DNA from 2 places in the Pseudomonas sp. GW821-FHT09C10 genome. Region 1 is predicted to be linked to the other one. Evidence: predicted binding sites of a transcription regulator. Region 1 holds the regulator's gene; the other holds the start of a gene.
The links. Region 1 encodes FliA, which starts transcription of late flagellar genes. Its sites were predicted from a motif close to CTAAAGTTTNNNNNNNNNNNGCCGNTAA; they were not measured.
Positions count from the first base shown of each region.

Region 2: the regulator FliA is predicted to act here: its motif matches at 3,981-4,008, upstream of AC07OT_RS19225 (methyl-accepting chemotaxis protein).

Region 1 is NZ_JBWKPE010000012.1:23,943-35,296, reverse strand. Features, by position in the region: gene AC07OT_RS21675 (S1 domain-containing protein) at 35-238, shown strand; gene AC07OT_RS21670 (cold-shock protein) at 280-483, shown strand; gene flhA (flagellar biosynthesis protein FlhA) at 708-2,822, shown strand; gene flhF (flagellar biosynthesis GTPase FlhF) at 2,835-4,151, shown strand; gene fleN (flagellar synthesis regulator FleN) at 4,257-5,090, shown strand; gene fliA (RNA polymerase sigma factor FliA) at 5,087-5,827, shown strand; gene AC07OT_RS21645 (chemotaxis response regulator CheY) at 5,998-6,372, shown strand; gene AC07OT_RS21640 (protein phosphatase CheZ) at 6,391-7,179, shown strand; gene AC07OT_RS21635 (chemotaxis protein CheA) at 7,191-9,416, shown strand; gene AC07OT_RS21630 (protein-glutamate methylesterase/protein-glutamine glutaminase) at 9,465-10,598, shown strand; gene AC07OT_RS21625 (flagellar motor protein) at 10,598-11,338, shown strand; gene motD (flagellar motor protein MotD) at 11,354-11,354, shown strand, end outside.
Region 2 is NZ_JBWKPE010000010.1:45,042-51,826, reverse strand. Features, by position in the region: gene ggt (gamma-glutamyltransferase) at 1-927, shown strand, start outside; gene AC07OT_RS19235 (AAA family ATPase) at 1,019-1,540, opposite strand; gene pnuC (nicotinamide riboside transporter PnuC) at 1,537-2,100, opposite strand; gene AC07OT_RS19225 (methyl-accepting chemotaxis protein) at 2,279-3,913, opposite strand; gene AC07OT_RS19220 (undecaprenyl-diphosphate phosphatase) at 4,143-4,973, shown strand; gene AC07OT_RS19215 (DUF1294 domain-containing protein) at 4,970-5,353, shown strand; gene AC07OT_RS19210 (MmcQ/YjbR family DNA-binding protein) at 5,336-5,698, opposite strand; gene AC07OT_RS19205 (LysR substrate-binding domain-containing protein) at 5,695-6,603, opposite strand; gene AC07OT_RS19200 (FMN-dependent NADH-azoreductase) at 6,730-6,785, shown strand, end outside.

The DNA of each region.
Region 1 (11,354 bases):
GCGCGCACGCTGTTAATAGATGCAGGGAGTGGCGATGGCTGTGGTGACGGGAACGATCAAATCTTATGACCCGAAGACCCGCAAGGGGGTGATTGTGCTGGATGATTGCGCAGCGGAGGTGTTGGTGGATTCGCTCGGTTCGCAAGGGGTTCGGCTTTCAGTGGGTTTGAAGGTCGAGCTTCAGATGATCCATCGACCCGATGGTGTGTATGCGTCTAGGGTCAGGCGTATCTTGTGACACCGGCGCAGGTTCTTGAGTGAAATCTAGGGAGAACGGCAATGGCAACGGGCACGGTGAAGTGGTTTAACGCGGAGAAGGGGTTTGGGTTTATTTCTCCCGACGACGGCAGTGCGGATGTATTTGTCCATTACTCCGCTATAGACAGCGCGGGCTTCAAAAGCCTGGATGAAAAGCAAAAGGTCGAATACGACGTGACTCCGGGTCAAAAAGGGCCGCAGGCGGCCAATGTGAGGCCGTTATAGAAAGGTCTCGTGCAGTAAATGCAAACGGATCCAACGGTGGGGCGGGAGCAGGCTTTCTCTAACCGTTGGAGTGTTTACATCCGATAGAACTCGGGCGCCTGTAGCGATCCACCTCCTCAAAAGCAAAGTTGGAAGGCTTCTTGCAATACCGCCTCCAGGACGCCTTCCGGCGTCAAAAGTTTGCTTCAAGGAAACGAGGAATACCGGTGGTGGATCGCTCTCAAATGTTCAGCACGGCCCGTGGCACCCTGACTGACCTCTCGCGGGGCAATCTGGGTGTGCCGTTGTTGCTGCTGGTCATGCTGGCAATGATGATGTTGCCGATGCCGCCGTTCCTGCTGGACGTGTTCTTCACCTTCAACATCGCCCTGTCCGTCGTCGTGCTGCTGGTGTGCGTCTACGCCTTGCGGCCGCTGGATTTCGCGGTGTTCCCGACGATCCTGCTGGTGGCGACCCTGCTGCGCCTGGCGCTGAACGTGGCGTCCACCCGTGTGGTGATGCTCCACGGCCAGGACGGTCACGCCGCTGCCGGTAAGGTGATCCAGGCCTTCGGTGAGGTGGTGATCGGCGGTAACTACGTGGTCGGTATCGTGGTGTTCGCGATCCTCATGATCATCAACTTCGTGGTGGTGACCAAGGGTGCCGGGCGGATCTCCGAGGTGAGCGCGCGCTTTACCCTCGACGCCATGCCCGGCAAGCAGATGGCCATCGACGCCGACCTCAACGCCGGCCTGATCGACCAGAACCAGGCCAAGGCCCGCCGCTTGGAAGTCGCCCAGGAAGCCGAGTTCTACGGTTCCATGGACGGTGCCAGCAAATTCGTGCGCGGTGACGCCATCGCCGGCCTGCTGATCCTGTTCATCAACCTGATCGGCGGCATGGCGGTCGGGATCTTCCAGCACGGCATGACCTTCGGCGATGCGGGCAAGGTGTACGCCCTGCTGACCATCGGTGACGGTTTAGTGGCGCAATTGCCATCACTGTTGTTATCTACAGCTGCCGCCATCATGGTGACCCGTGCTTCGGGCTCCGAAGACATGGGCAAGCAGATCAGCCGCCAGATGTTTGCCTCGCCCAAGGCCCTGGCCGTGGCGGCCGGCATCATGGCGATCATGGGGATCGTGCCGGGCATGCCCCATGTGTCGTTCCTGAGCATGGCGGCCCTGGCCGGCGGCGCTGCCTACCTGTTCTGGAAAAAGCAGAATGCGGTCAAGGTCCAGGCCCAGCAAGAGATCGCCCGCCAACAGGAACTGCTGCCGTCCCCGGCCCGCGCCCAGGAAACCAAGGAGTTGGGCTGGGACGACGTGACCCCGATCGACATGATCGGCCTGGAAGTCGGCTACCGCTTGATTCCGCTGGTGGACCGCAACCAGGGCGGCCAGTTGCTCGCGCGGATCAAGGGCGTGCGCAAGAAGCTGTCCCAGGACCTGGGCTTCCTGATGCCCACCGTGCATATCCGTGACAACCTCGACCTGGCCCCGAGTGCCTACCGCCTGACCCTGATGGGCGTGATCCTGGCCGAAGCCGAGATCTACCCGGACCGCGAGCTGGCAATCAACCCCGGCCAGGTGTTCGGCACCCTCAACGGCATTACCGCCAAAGATCCGGCTTTTGGCCTGGAAGCGGTGTGGATCGAAATCAGCCAGCGCAGCCAGGCGCAGTCCCTGGGCTACACCGTGGTGGACGCCAGTACCGTGGTCGCCACCCACCTCAACCAGATCCTGTACAAGCACTCCCACGAGCTGATCGGCCACGAAGAAGTCCAGCAATTGATGGGTTTGCTGGGCAAGGCCTCGCCAAAACTGGCAGAAGAGCTGGTGCCGGGCGTGCTGTCGTTGTCGCAATTGCTCAAGGTGCTGCAGGCGCTGCTGGCCGAACAGGTGCCGGTACGCGACATTCGCAGCATTGCCGAGGCTATCGCCAACAATGCCGCCAAGAGTCAAGATACCGCCGCGCTGGTGGCGGCGGTGCGTGTCGGATTGTCCCGCGCCATCGTGCAAAGCATTGTAGGGCTTGACTCCGAGCTGCCTGTGATCACCTTGGAACCAAGGTTGGAACAAATATTGCTCAATAGTATTCAGAAGGCAGGACAAGGCCAGGAAGAGGGCGTTCTGCTGGAGCCAAGCATGGCTGAGAAACTGCAGCGTTCGTTGATCGACGCCGCACAGCGCCAGGAAATGCAGGGCCAACCGGTGATTCTGCTGGTGGCGGGTCCGGTCCGGGCGATGTTGTCGCGGTTTGGACGTCTGGCAGTACCGAATTTGCACGTTTTGGCTTATCAGGAAATTCCTGACAACAAGCAAGTGACTATCGTCGCGACAGTAGGGCCCAACGGCTGAGGGTAGTGGGTTATGCAAGTTAAGCGTTTTTTCGCCGCCGATATGCGTCAGGCCATGAAACTGGTCCGCGATGAGCTGGGCGCCGATGCCGCGATTATCGGTAATCGTCGTATTGCCGGCGGTGTCGAGCTGACGGCTGCCCTGGACTACACCCCCTCGGCATTGGCGCCGCGTGTGCCGAACATGGAGCTCGAAGACGAGCTGCGCAAGACCGCTTCGCGCATCGTCTCGGCCCAGGCTGAACTGAGCATGCGTGGCGACAGCGATGCCTCCACCAATCGCCAGTTGTTCGCCGGCCTGCCGCTGACCGCCGCCGAGCCGCTGGTTGAGCCAACGTTCATCGAACCGCCGCGTCCTGCCGCGCCAGCCCCGGCTGCAGCAGTCGACCAGCGTGTCTTCGACTCGATGCGTTTTGAACTCAACGGCCTGCGCGAGCTGCTGGAAGTGCAACTGGGCTCGCTGGCCTGGACCCAACTGCAAGGCAGCAAACCGCACCAGGCCAACCTGTGGCGCCGCCTGCAACGCATCGGCCTGTCCGGCCCGTTGTCCCGCGACCTGCTGGCCCTGACCACCGAAATCGAAGAGCCTCGCCAGGCCTGGCGCATGTTGCTGGCCCACCTGGCGCGGATGATCGCCACCCCGGAAATCGAACCCCTGGAAGAGGGCGGTGTGATCGCCATGGTTGGCCCTGCCGGCATGGGCAAGACCACCACCCTGGCCAAGCTGGCGGCGCGCTATGTGCTCAAGTACGGCGCGAACAACATCGCACTGGTGAGCATGGACAGCTACCGCATCGGCGCCCAGGAACAGCTCAAGACCCTGGGCCGTATCCTCAATGTGCCGGTCACCCACGTCGACCCGGGCCAGTCCCTGGCCAACGCGCTCGATCCGTTGCTGCGCAAGCGCGTGGTGCTGATCGACACCGCCGGCCTGCAGGCCAGCGATCCGGCGTTGCGCCTGCAACTGGAAAGCCTGGCCGGGCGTGGCATCAAGTCGAAAAATTACCTGGTGCTTGCAACCACCAGCCAGAAACAGGTTCTTACCGCTGCGTACCATAGCTACAAGCGTTGCGGTCTGGCCGGCTGCATCCTGACTAAACTGGATGAAACCGCCAGCCTGGGCGAAGTGTTGAGCCTGGCTATCAGCCATGAACTACCGGTTGCCTACCTGACCGACGGGCCGCGGATCCCGGATGATTTGCATCTGCCGCGCCGTCATCAGCTGGTCAGCCGCGCCGTCAGCGTGCAAATGCAAGAAGAGCCTAGCGAGGAAGCGATGGCCGATATGTTCGCCGACCTTTACCACAACCCGGCAAAACGGGTGGGTTGAGGTGCGATGAACACCGTGAAATGTACCTACATCGATGGTCTGCAAGCGATTCACGCGGCCAAGCCATGTAGCCTGCGTCTAAGCAAGACAAGGTAAAGAAATAAAATGGGCAGCATGCATCCCGTACAGGTGATCGCGGTGACCGGCGGCAAAGGTGGCGTCGGGAAAACTAACGTGTCAGTGAATTTGTCCCTGGCCCTGGCAGAGCTTGGCCGTCGCGTCATGCTGCTGGATGCTGACCTGGGGCTGGCGAACGTCGACGTTCTGCTGGGACTGACGCCCAAACATACCCTGGCCGATGTGATCGAGGGGCGCTGTGAGCTGCGCGACGTGCTGCTCCAGGGCCCTGGCGGGATCCGCATCGTGCCGGCCGCCTCCGGTACCCAGAGCATGGTGCACCTGAGCCCGGCGCAGCATGCCGGCCTGATCCAGGCATTCAGTGACATTGGCGACAACCTCGACGTGCTGGTGATCGACACCGCCGCCGGGATCGGCGAGTCCGTGGTCAGCTTCGTGCGCGCGGCGCAGGAAGTCTTGTTGGTGGTCTGCGATGAACCCACCTCGATCACCGACGCCTACGCCCTGATCAAACTGCTTAACCGTGACTACGGCATGAACCGCTTCCGCGTCCTGGCCAACATGGCCCAGAGCCCGCAGGAAGGCCGCAACCTGTTCGCCAAGTTGACCAAGGTCACGGATCGCTTTCTCGATGTCGCCTTACAATACGTCGGTGCAGTTCCCTACGACGAGTGTGTGCGCAAGGCTGTGCAAAAGCAGCGTGCAGTCTACGAAGCGTTCCCTCGTTCCAAGTGCGCATTGGCGTTCAAGGCTATTGCCCAGAAGGTCGATACCTGGCCGTTGCCTGCCAACCCTCGGGGGCATCTGGAGTTTTTCGTCGAGCGATTGGTGCATCAGACGAGTGCAGGACCGGTGCTATGACAGCGAACGGCTATAACGCTTACAAGAAATCTGCCCGTGACAGCCAGGGCGAGTTGATCGAGCGCTATGCGCCACTGGTCAAGCGCATCGCCTATCACCTGCTGGCACGTCTGCCCGCCAGCGTCCAGGTCGAAGACCTGATCCAGGCGGGCATGATCGGTCTGCTCGAAGTGTCGACCAAGTACGACGCGAGCAAGGGCGCGAGCTTCGAGACGTATGCGGGTATCCGCATCCGTGGCGCGATGCTCGACGAAGTGCGCAAGGGTGACTGGGCGCCGCGTTCGGTGCACCGCAATACACGCATGGTCAGTGACGCAATTCGTGCAATTGAAGCAAAAACCGGTCGCGACGCTAAAGATCACGAAGTTGCGGCCGAACTCCAATTGAGTCTCGACGATTATTACGGGATTTTGAACGATACCTTGGGCAGCCGCCTGTTCAGTTTCGACGACCTGTTGCAGGACGGCGAACACGAAGGGCTGCACGAGGACGGCGCGAGCGCGCATATGGAGCCGTCCCGTGACCTGGAAGATGAGCGTTTCCAGGGCGCGTTGGCGGACGCCATTGCCAACTTGCCGGAGCGCGAGCGGTTGGTATTGGCGCTGTACTACGACGAAGAGCTGAACCTCAAGGAAATCGGTGAGGTCCTGGGGGTCAGCGAATCCCGTGTCAGCCAGTTGCATAGCCAGTGCGCGGCCCGCTTGCGGGGGCGTCTGGGAGAGTGGCGAGCGCGCTGACAGGCAGTGTGGGGAGCATTGCAAAGCGATACCGCGAAGGTGATAGGCCTTCGCGGGCTCGGGCCGTGGTGCCCTTGGCAGTCCTTTTTGTGTAATGCCTGTTGATTGAAATGGCGCGTCCAGGTGCTGGGCGCGTTTAAGACTGCTTGGAGGTCGAATTGGACAAGAACATGAAAATCCTCATCGTTGATGACTTCTCAACGATGCGGCGGATCATAAAAAACCTGTTGCGTGACCTTGGGTTCACAAACACGGTCGAGGCGGATGACGGCCTTACGGCGATTCCGATCCTCAACAGCGGGAGCATCGACTTTCTGGTAACGGACTGGAACATGCCGGGCATGACCGGCATCGACTTGTTGCGCCACGTGCGTGCCGACGAAAAATTGCGCAGCCTTCCCGTGTTGATGGTGACCGCCGAAGCCAAGCGTGAACAGATCATCGAAGCCGCCCAGGCCGGGGTCAACGGTTACGTGGTCAAACCATTCACTGCACAGGCCTTGAAAGAGAAGATCGAAAAGATCTTCGAACGCATCCACGGCTGATGCCATCGCGGGGGAGCTATGGAGCATAAAGAAACGTCACAGGGAGACTTTGAGTCGACCCTGAAAAAGCATGCTCACCAGTTGGTTGACAGCCTTGAAAAAGGCCAGTTCGGCGACGCGGTGCAGTTGATCCATGAGCTCAACCAGACCCGTGACCGCGGCCTGTACCAGGAAGTGGGCAAGCTCACACGCGAGCTGCACAGCGCGATCGTCAATTTCCAGATTGACCCGCACATGCCCCAGGCCGAAGAGATTTCGCAGATCACCGACGCCACCGAACGCCTGTCCTATGTGGTCAGGCTGACCGAGGCGGCGGCTAACCGCACCATGGACCTGGTGGAAAACGCCACGCCCCTGGTCAACGGCATGGCCACGGAAGCCCACGCCCTGAGCGTTGACTGGGGCCGCTTCATGCGCCGTGAAGTCGGTGCGGAAGAGTTTCGTGAGCTGGCCCGTCGGGTCGAAGGGTTCTTGTCACGCAGCGAGCAGGAAAACCGCATGGTTTCCAGCAACCTCAATGACATTCTGCTCGCCCAGGATTACCAGGACCTGACCGGTCAGGTGATCAAGCGTGTGACCCAGTTGGTCACCGAAGTGGAAAGCAACCTGCTCAAATTGGTACTCATGGCCGGCCAGGTCGACCGTTTTGCCGGCATCGAACATGACCGCGAAGCGATCCTCTCTGAAAAAGATCCACAAAAACATCTCGCCAAGGGTGAAGGTCCGCAGATTCATGCCGATAAACGTGAAGACGTTGTGTCAGGTCAGGATGACGTAGATGACCTGTTATCCAGTTTAGGCTTCTAAGGAGCACCCACATGAGCTTCGGCGCCGATGAAGAGATCCTTCAGGATTTCCTTGTAGAGGCCGGCGAAATTTTAGAGCAACTGTCCGAACAACTGGTCGAGCTGGAAAGCCGCCCGGATGATGCGAACCTGCTCAATGCAATTTTTCGCGGTTTTCATACTGTAAAAGGGGGCGCCGGCTTCCTCCAGCTCCATGAGCTGGTGGAGTGCTGCCACATCGCCGAGAACGTGTTCGACATCCTGCGCAAGGGTGAGCGTCACGTTGATTCGGAGTTGATGGACGTGATTCTCGAAGCACTGGATGCGGTCAACGGCATGTTCAGCGAAGTGCGCGAGCGTGCCCCGATCACCGCAGCCACTCCGGAACTGCTGGCCGCCCTGGCGCGCTATGCAGAGCCGGCCGACACCTCGGCAGCGCCGGTGGTCGAAGCCGCACCCGAGCCGGAACCGGTGGCGGAGCCTGATGTGACGGACAGCGAGTTCGAGCAACTGCTCAGCTCCCTCAGTGCCGTCAAGGCCGAAGCCGAAGCGCCGGCTGCGGTTGCCCCGGCTGCCCCGGCTGCCGCGCCGACCAGCGAGGACATTACCGACGCTGAGTTCGAGTCCCTGCTCGATCAATTGCACGGCAAGGGCCAGTTCGCTGCCGACGCCGTGGCGCCTGCCGGTGCCGCCGCCGATGCTGCGGATGCGCCTGCCGCTTCTGCCAGCACCGACATCACTGACGATGAATTCGAAGCGTTGCTCGACCAGTTGCATGGCAAGGGCACCTTCGCGGCCGATGCCTTGCCGGCCGTCGCCGCTACGGCTGCGGCCCCGGCATCACCCGCTGCCGGCGCCAAGCCTGCGGACGATGGGTTGATCTCCGATCACGAATTCGAAGCACTGCTGGACGATCTGCACGGCAAGGGCAAGTTCACCGAAGTCGCCCCGGCCGCTGCTGCAGCCACGGCGGCACCGGTTGCCGCCAAAGCCGCCGCGCCCGCCGCCAAGCCTGCGCCTGCGCCGGCTGCTGCCCCGGCTCCAGCGCGTGCCGCTGCCGCACCGGTCGCGGAAAAACCGGCCAGTGAGGCCGAAACCACCGTGCGGGTCGATACCGCGCGGCTGGACGACATCATGAACATGGTCGGCGAGCTGGTACTGGTGCGTAACCGCCTGGTGCGCCTGGGCCTGAGCAGTGGCGATGAGGCCATGCAGAAGGCCGTGTCGAACCTCGACGTGGTCACCGCCGACCTGCAGACCGCGGTGATGAAAACGCGCATGCAGCCGATCAAGAAAGTCTTCGGTCGCTTCCCGCGCCTGGTTCGCGACCTCGCGCGCCAGCTGAAGAAAGAGATCAACCTGGAACTGGTGGGTGAAGAAACCGACCTCGACAAGAACCTTGTCGAGGCCCTGGCCGACCCGCTGGTCCACTTGGTGCGCAACGCTGTCGACCACGGTGTCGAAACCCCGGAAGAACGCGAGGCCTCGGGCAAGTCCCGTGGCGGCAAAGTGATCCTGGCGGCCGAGCAGGAAGGCGACCACATCCTGCTGTCGATCACCGATGACGGCAAGGGCATGGACCCGACCATCCTGCGCAATATCGCGGTCAAGCGCGGCGTGATGGACAAGGACGCCGCCGACCGCCTGACCGACACCGAGTGCTACAACCTGATCTTCGCCCCCGGCTTCTCGACCAAGACCGAGATTTCCGACGTGTCGGGCCGTGGCGTGGGCATGGACGTGGTGAAGACCAAGATCAGCCAGCTCAACGGCTCGATCAACATCTACTCGACCAAGGGCCAGGGCTCCAAGATCGTCATCAAGGTGCCGTTGACCCTGGCGATCATGCCGACCCTGATGGTGATGCTGGGCAACCAGGCATTCGCCTTCCCGCTGGTCAACGTCAACGAGATCTTCCACCTCGACCTGTCGCGCACCAACGTGGTCGACGGCCAGGAAGTGGTGATCGTGCGGGACAAGGCGTTACCCCTGTTCTACCTCAAGCGCTGGCTGGTTGCATCGGCAGCCCATGAAGAGCAGCGCGAAGGCCATGTGGTGATCCTCTCCGTGGGCACCCAGCGTATCGGCTTTGTCGTCGATCAACTGGTGGGCCAGGAAGAAGTGGTCATCAAGCCTTTGGGCAAAATGCTGCAGGGAACCCCGGGCATGTCGGGCGCGACCATCACCGGTGACGGTCGGATCGCGCTGATTCTCGATGTTCCGAGCATGCTCAAGCGTTACGCCGCTCGGCGTATTTGATTCTGGTGGGGCAGGGCGGTATTGCCCGCCCCACCTAACGGAGTGTTTATGGCAGTCAAGGTCCTGGTGGTGGACGATTCGGGTTTCTTCCGCCGCCGCGTCTCGGAAATTCTTTCCGCCGATCCAAGCATCCAGGTGGTCGGCACGGCCACCAACGGCAAAGAGGCGATTGATCAAGCCATTGCGTTGAAGCCGGACGTGATCACCATGGACTACGAGATGCCGATGATGGATGGCATCACGGCAGTCCGGCACATCATGCAACGCTGCCCGACCCCGGTATTGATGTTCTCCTCGCTGACCCACGAAGGCGCCCGAGTGACCCTCGACGCGCTGGATGCGGGGGCGGTGGACTTCCTGCCGAAGAATTTCGAAGACATTTCGCGCAACCCCGAGAAGGTCAAGCAACTGCTGTGCGAGAAAGTCCACAGTATTTCCCGCAGCAACCGCCGCAGCCTGTTCAGCGCGCCAGCCCCTGCGCCGGCACCGGTTGCTGCGCCGGCGGCGCCTGCCGGTTCCACGTTTGGCCGCCCGGCACCTGCGCCGGTTGCACGGCCTGCCGCGCCGCCGGTGCGGACGTCGGCACCGGCGGCTGCCCATTCGCCTGCGCCCAAGCGCAAGGCCTATAAACTGGTCGCCATCGGCACCTCCACCGGCGGCCCGGTCGCCTTGCAGCGCGTGTTGACCCAATTGCCGGCCAACTTCCCGGCGCCGATCGTGTTGATCCAGCATATGCCCGCCGCGTTCACCAAGGCCTTCGCCGAGCGCCTGGACAAGCTCTGCCGCATCAGCGTCAAGGAAGCCGAGGATGGCGACATCCTGCGTCCTGGCCTGGCGTTGCTGGCTCCGGGCGGCAAGCAGATGATGGTCGACGGCCGTGGCGCGATCAAAATCCTGCCGGGCGATGAGCGCCTCAACTACAAGCCGTGCGTGGACATCACCTTCGGTTCGGCGGCCAAGTCCTATGGCGACAAAGTTCTGGCGGTGGTGCTCACCGGCATGGGCGCCGACGGCCGTGAAGGCGCGCGCCTGCTCAAGCAGGGCGGCAGTGCGATCTGGGCCCAGGACGAAGCCAGCTGCGTGATCTATGGCATGCCCATGGCCATCGTCAAGGCTGACCTGGCCGACGCCGTCTACAGCCTGGACGACATCGGCAGGCATCTGGTGGAGGCCTGCCTCTGATGGATGTATTGAGCCTGATCGGCATCATCCTGGCGTTTGTCGCCATTATTGGCGGCAACTACCTCGAAGGCGGTCACCTGGGCGCCCTGGCCAACGGCCCGGCGGCGCTGATCGTGATTGGCGGCACGGTGGGCGCCGCGTTGCTGCAGTCACCGATGAGTTCGTTCAAGCGCGCGATGCAGATCCTCATCTGGATCATTTTTCCGCCGCGTGTCGACCTGGCCGGTGGCATCGATCGTGTGGTCAACTGGAGCCTCACCGCGCGCAAGGAAGGCCTGCTGGGCCTCGAAGGCGTGGCCGATGCCGAACCCGACAGCTACTCGCGCAAAGGCCTGCAATTGCTGGTGGACGGCGCCGAGCCGGAAGCGATCCGCAGCATCCTCGAGGTGGATTTCTACACCCAGGAAAGCCGCGACATCAACGCCGCCAAAGTGTTTGAAAGCATGGGCGGCTACGCGCCGACCATCGGCATCATCGGCGCGGTGATGGGCCTGATCCACGTGATGGGCAACCTGGCCGATCCGTCGCAGCTGGGCAGCGGCATTGCCGTGGCGTTCGTTGCCACCATCTACGGGGTGGCCAGTGCCAACCTGGTGCTGTTGCCGGTGGCCAGCAAGCTCAAGTCGATTGCCATGCGCCAGTCGCGCTATCGCGAGATGCTGCTCGAAGGCATCCTGTCGATTGCCGAGGGCGAGAACCCGCGCTCCATCGAATTGAAGCTCCAGGGCTTCATGGATTGATGGGGAGTATTGCCAA
Region 2 (6,785 bases), on a different contig from region 1:
TACCGTGGCTACCACGTGGTCTCGGCACCGCCGCCAAGCTCGGGCGGCGTGGTGATCTGCCAGATCATGAACATCCTCGAAGGCTACCCGATGGCTGACCTCGGCTATCACTCGGCCCAGGGCCTGCACTACCAGATCGAAGCCATGCGCCACGCCTACGTGGACCGTAACAGCTACCTGGGCGATCCGGATTTCGTGAAGAACCCGATCGAGCATCTGCTGGACAAGAACTACGCGGCCAAGCTGCGAGACGCCATCGAGCCGCACAAGGCCGGGGATTCCCAGGCAATCAAGCCGGGTGTGTCGCCGCACGAAGGCAATAACACCACGCACTACTCGATCGTGGACAAGTGGGGCAACGCGGTCTCTGTCACGTACACCCTTAACGACTGGTTCGGTGCGGGCGTGATGGCGAGCAAGACCGGGGTGATCCTCAACGATGAAATGGACGACTTCACCGTCAAGGTCGGGGTGCCGAACATGTACGGCCTGGTGCAGGGGGAAGCCAACGCCATCGCACCGGGCAAGGCGCCGCTGTCGTCGATGAGTCCGACCATCGTGACCAAGGACGGCAAGGCCGTGATGGTCGTCGGTACGCCAGGTGGCAGCCGCATCATTACCGCGACCCTGCTGACCATCCTGAATGTCATCGACTACAAGATGAACATCCAGGAAGCCGTGGACGCGCCGCGTTTCCATCAGCAGTGGATGCCGGAAACCACCAACCTGGAGACCTTCGCGGTCAGCCCGGACACCCAGAAGATTCTGGAAAGCTGGGGCCACAAGTTTGCCGGGCCGCAGGACGCCAACCACTTGGCGGCGATCCTGGTGGGCGCGCCGTCCCTGGAGGGTAAGCCGGTGGGTAACAACCGCTTCTATGGCGCGAATGACCCGCGGCGTAATACCGGCCTGTCGCTGGGCTACTAACCACCCCTAAAACCAAACACCGCGTCCTGTCTGGCAGGCTGCGGTGTTTTTTATTGGGGCGGCTTCGCCACCCAGCGCGGGGCAAGCCCGCTCACCACAACAGCTGTTCTACCGCAGCAAACGCGGCGGTGCGGCGCTCCTCCCAACTCCCCCTGATGACCACCACCGCCTGTCGATGCGCCTGCATCCACGCCAGGCTGTCCTGGAAAAACGCCTGGCGGTCGGCCAGTTCCGGTTGGCAGCGCTGGCCGTCGGCGGTCCATTCCACATCATCCGGCGACAGCAGCAGGTGCAGGTCGTAATGCCGCGCCAGCAGTTCGTCGTCGAGCCATGCTGGGTAGTCGCCGAACAGGGTCTGGCTCCAGAGTCTGTTGGTCAGCAGGTGCGTGTCGAGGACCAGCAGGCGCGGCTGCCGGGCGCGGGCGGCATCTTCCCAGGCCAGTTGGCCGTGGGCGATGGCCGGGATATCCCCCAGGTGGGTGTCGCGCTGGTGCCGGTCGATGAAATACCGCACGTACTCACCGACCATCAGCCCACCGAAATGCGCGTGCAGCTCGGCAGCCAGCCAGCTTTTACCGCTGGACTCGGGACCGGCCAGGACCACCACCTTCATGCGCGTAACGCCGGGTCGGCGCGCCATTCACGCCAGCCTTGCACGGCGATCACGGTGAACAGGGCATAGAGCGCAGCGGTGAGGTACAAGCCTTTGTAGAGGAACAGCCCGACAAAAATCACGTCCACGGCAATCCACAGCGGCCAGCATTGCACGCGTTTCTGCGCCATCCACAGTTGCGCCACCAGGCTGAAACCGGTGAGGGCGGCGTCGAGCCAGGGCTGGGCGGCATCGGTCCAGTGCGCCATCGCAGCGCCCAGCAGCAGGCTGCCGACCGCACCGATGGTCATGCTGGTCATGATTGCCGGCCAACCCAGGCGGGTGATCTGGCGCCCTTGCCTGACCTCGCCGGCGCGGGTCCACTGCCACCAGCCGTAGACTTGCAGGGCGGCGTAGACCACTTGCAGCAGCATGTCGGAATAGAGCTTCACGTCATAGAACACCCAGGTGTACAACAACACCATCACCAGGCCGATGGGCCAGCACCAGGGGTTTTGCTTGACCGTCAGCCAGACAGCGATCACCCCCAGGGCGGCGGCGAACAGTTCAAGCCCGGACATGGCGGTTCCTTGGGAGAGTGGGAGAGGGCGGGGATTGTAACCAGAGGCCAGCAATCTTCAAAACACAGTAAGGCAAATGTGGGAGGGGGCTTGCCCCCGATAGCGGAGGGTCAGCTGCACATATGCAGACTGATGTATCGCCATCGGGGGCAAGCCCCCTCCCACATTTGGAGCAGTGTTAGACCTTGAACTGGCGCAAGAGGCCGTCGAGCTGCTCGCTCAGCCCGCGTAAATGCACGCTGGCCACGTTGGACTGCTCGGCCGCCATTGCGGTGCTGTGGGACAGGCTCGCAGCCTGGGTGACGTTCTGGTTGATGTCTTCCACCACATGGGCCTGTTGCAGGGTGGCGCTGGCAATCGAGGCATTCAAACCGTTGAGGTTGTGCAGCGCCTGGCCGATGGCAGTGAGGCTGGCACCCGCCTGGCCGGCTTGTTCGATGGTCAGTTGCGAGGCGCTGTGGCTGTCGCTGATCACCTTGACCGCGGCTTCCGAGTGACCTTGCAGGCGCTCGATCATCGCCTGGATCTCGGCGGTGGATTTTTGCGTGCGCTGGGCCAGCAGGCGGACTTCATCGGCCACCACGGCAAAACCACGGCCTTGTTCCCCGGCGCGTGCCGCTTCGATGGCGGCGTTGAGGGCCAGCAGGTTGGTCTGGTCGGCGATGGAGCGGATCACTTCCAACACACCACCGATCTGTGTGCTTTCGCTGGACAAGGTGCGGATCACTTCCACGGCCTGGCTGATGGTGGTGGAGAGCTGGTCGATCTGCTGCAGGCTGCCGTCGATATTGACCTGGCCTTGCTGGGCCTGGGCCTGGGCGTCGCGCATTTCGCTGGCGGCGTGTTCAGCGTTCTTGGCCACGTCCTGCACGCCGTAGGTGACCTCATTGATGGCGGTGGCCACCAGTTCCATCTGCTGGGACTGTTGCTGGCTGCGGTCATGGGCCTCGGTCGCGTTGTTGCCCAGTTCCGTGGAGGACTGCCCCAGGGCGTTGGCGCACACCTGCAACTGGCTGACGACCTGGCGCAGCTTGGCGGTGAAACTGTTGAAGTGCTGGGACAGTTGGGTGACTTCGTCGCGGCCGTGGGTATCGAGGCTGCGGGTCAGGTCGCTTTCGCCGCTGGCGATATTGCCCATGGCGTTCACCGCATCCTGCAAGGGGCGCACGATGCTGCGGGCAATCAGCGAGACCAGCAGGGCCATCACCAGCGCGATGCCCAGGCCGATTAACGAGGTTTTCCATACCTGGCCGCTGAACTCGGCCTGCACATCGTCGACGTACACGCCGGAGCCGATGATCCAGCCCCACGGCTCGAACAACTGGATATACGAGGTTTTCGCCACCGGTGCCTCCGCACCCGGCTTCGGCCAGCGGTAGTTGATGATGCCGGCACCCTTGGCCTTGGCCAGGATCACGAACTCGTTGAACACGGCAAACCCGTCGGGATCGCGGATGGCCGAGAGATTCTGGCCGTCCAGCTTGGGGTTGGCCGGGTGCATGATCATCACGGGGGTGAGGTCATTGATCCAGAAATAGTCGTCGTGGTCATAGCGCAAGCCGCGCACTGCGCTCAGGGCTTGTTTTTGCGCCGCTTCGCGGGTCATAACCCCGGTGGTTTCGAGGCTGTGATAAAACGTCAGGATCCCGCTGGCGGTCTGGACCACGTGCTGGGTCTGCTGGCGCTTGGCCTGGTACAGGTCGTCGTGGATCTGCTTGAGCATCAGCAAACCCAGGGCCATCAGCATCAGCACGGCGACGATCAGGATCATCCAGAGGCGTCGGCTGATCGACATATTGCGCAAACTGTTCATCGTCCTGTCACTCCGGGCTTTTTATAATTGTGGGCGTCGCATCGACTTTTACGCCTTGTCTGATAGGCTTTCGGCCTGAAATCGCAAAACCTGAGTACTGCCTGATTTTTCACAGAATTTTTGCAGGCCGGCATTGACCATGGTCAACACCGGGCACTTGAGTGCGCTCGTCAGTGAACCATTAAAAGATTGATAAGGCATGCCACCGCGCATGACCTTTGGGGGAAGCATGGATTTTTGGACCGCCATTCAGGCATTGATTCTTGGCGTCGTGGAGGGGCTTACCGAGTTCCTGCCGATCTCCAGCACCGGCCACCAGATTATCGTCGCCGATTTGCTCGACTTCGGCGGCGAACGCGCCATGGCGTTCAACATCATCATCCAGCTGGGTGCGATCCTCGCGGTGGTCTGGGAATTCCGGCGCAAGATCCTCGATGTGGTCACCGGCTTGCCGACCCAGCGCAATGCCCAGCGCTTCACGGTCAACCTGCTGATCGCGTTCCTGCCGGCCGTGGTGCTGGGGGTGATCTTTGCCGACCTGATTCACCATTACCTGTTCAACCCGATCACCGTGGCCGCCGCGTTGGTGATCGGCGGCATTGTCATGCTGTGGGCCGAACGCCGCGCGCATGAAGTGCACGCCGAAAGCGTCGATGACATCACCTGGAAAGACGCACTCAAGGTCGGTTTTGCCCAGTGCCTGGCGATGATCCCAGGTACGTCGCGCTCCGGCTCGACCATCATCGGCGGCCTGCTGTTCGGCCTGTCGCGCAAGACCGCCACCGAGTTTTCGTTCTTCCTGGCCATGCCGACCATGGTCGGTGCGGCGGTGTACTCGGGCTACAAATACCGCGATCTGTTCCAGCCGGCGGACCTGCCGGTGTTCGCCATCGGCTTCGTCACCTCGTTCATCTTCGCGATGATCGCGGTCAAGGGCCTGCTCAAGTTCATCGCCAGCCATAGCTACGCGGCGTTCGCCTGGTACCGCATTGCGTTCGGCCTGTTGATCCTGGCGACCTGGCAATTCGGCTGGATCGACTGGGCGGCGGCCAAGGCATGATGGTTCAGCATCCGCGCTTGAAAGCGGCGATCTTTGTGCTGCTGTGCGCGGCGCCGCTGGTGGGGTCGGTACTGGTGTGGCAACGCGGCGAAACCGTGATCCCGCTGGCGGCCTATGGGGTGGTCAGCGTGATCGCGTTTTTCCTGTATTGGAGCGACAAGCGCAAGTCTCGCACCGACAGTTGGCGCACTCCGGAAAACATTCTCCACGCCGTGGAACTGGCGGGCGGCTGGCCGGGGGCGCTGATTGCCCAGCAGGTGTTCCGGCACAAGACGCGCAAGGTGTCTTACCAGGTGCTGTTCTGGGTGATCGTGTTGCTGCACCAGGTGTTCTGGCTGGACCAGTTGTTCCTCGGCGGCACGCTACTGTCCGTTCTCTAGCAGCAACCCAACCTGCGTGCGCTTGGGCAGTTTGCTCACCACCAACTGGTGGGAGCGCTGCAACAGGCTACGCAGTTCCTCGGCGCCCAGCGGGTAGGGCGTGTTCATGATGATCCACTGCGCGCGTGCCAGGTACGGCGCCGGGTGGATGCCGGGACGGTCCACATGGCCGAGGAACAATTCCTTGTCGACCTTGAACGCCAGCGAGTCGCCGCGCAGATTCTGCAGGGCGAACATCTTGTTGCCGGCGATCGAGAACACCCGCACGCCGCCCCATTTGTAGTCTTCCCGCGCGCCGGGCAGGCTCAGGCAGAACGTCGCGACCTGTGCTTCGGTCATTTTCATAGCAGGCGGTCTCCGCAGCTTTTGAAGCCTTCTTCCAGGTAATCGATCCAGGCGCGAATCGCCGGCAGCACGCCACGGCGATGCGGGTAGACGGCCTGCAGCCAGCCGCCCGGCAACGACCACTCCGGCAGCAACTGTACGAGCCGGCCGCTGGCCAGTTCTTCTTCGCAGTACATCATCGGCAGCACGGTAAAGCCCAGGCCCATGATGGCGCTGGCCTTGCGTACGTTGAAGTCATCGACGCCCAGGCGCGCTTCCATCACCAGGTCGTGGGGGTTGCCTTCGGGATCGAGGATGCGTTGGTGCACCATGCGGTCAGCTTCCAGCGCGCCGAGTATCGGCAGTTGCTTGAGGTCGTCGAGGGTGTTGATGTGCCGACCGTGCAAAAAGTTCGGGCTGGCGACCAGGGCCGTCTGGGCGGGGCGCAGGCGCTTGGTGACCAGCAGCGGGTCTTCATCGCCCAGTTCGCGCACGCGCAGCGCCACATCGATGCCTTCGGCTACCAGGTCGACACGGCGGTTGACCAGGGTCATCTCCAGCTGCACCTGGGGGTGGGCAGCCAGGAAACCCGCGACCACATCCGGCATCATGTTTTGCGCCAGGCCCACCGGGCACGTCACCCTCAGCCGCCCGCGCGGTTCACTGGACATGCTGGCGACGGCCTCGTCGGCCATTTCCGCTTCCAGTAGCATCGCCTGGCAGTGGCGCAGGTAGCGCTCGCCGACGGCGGTCAGGGTCAGTTGCCGCGTGGTGCGTTGCAGCAGGCGCGCGCCGAGGCGCTCTTCCAGCTCGGCAATGCGCCGCGACAGCCGCGACTTGGGAATGCCCAACAGCCGTCCGGCCGCCGCGAAGCCGCCGGCTTCGACGACTTTGGCAAAATAGTAGAGGTCGTTGAGGTCTTGCATGGTCAGCCTATTGTCCTGTCAGTGGGACAAACTATCGCATTTCAGGCGTCTTATCGACTATTGGTTTCATGCGTAGCATCCCCTCCATCTGATCGCCACTGTCGATCCCACACTCGGAGATCCACCATGAAACTGTTGCACATCGATTCCAGCATCCTCGGCGACAACTCGGCTTCCCGGCA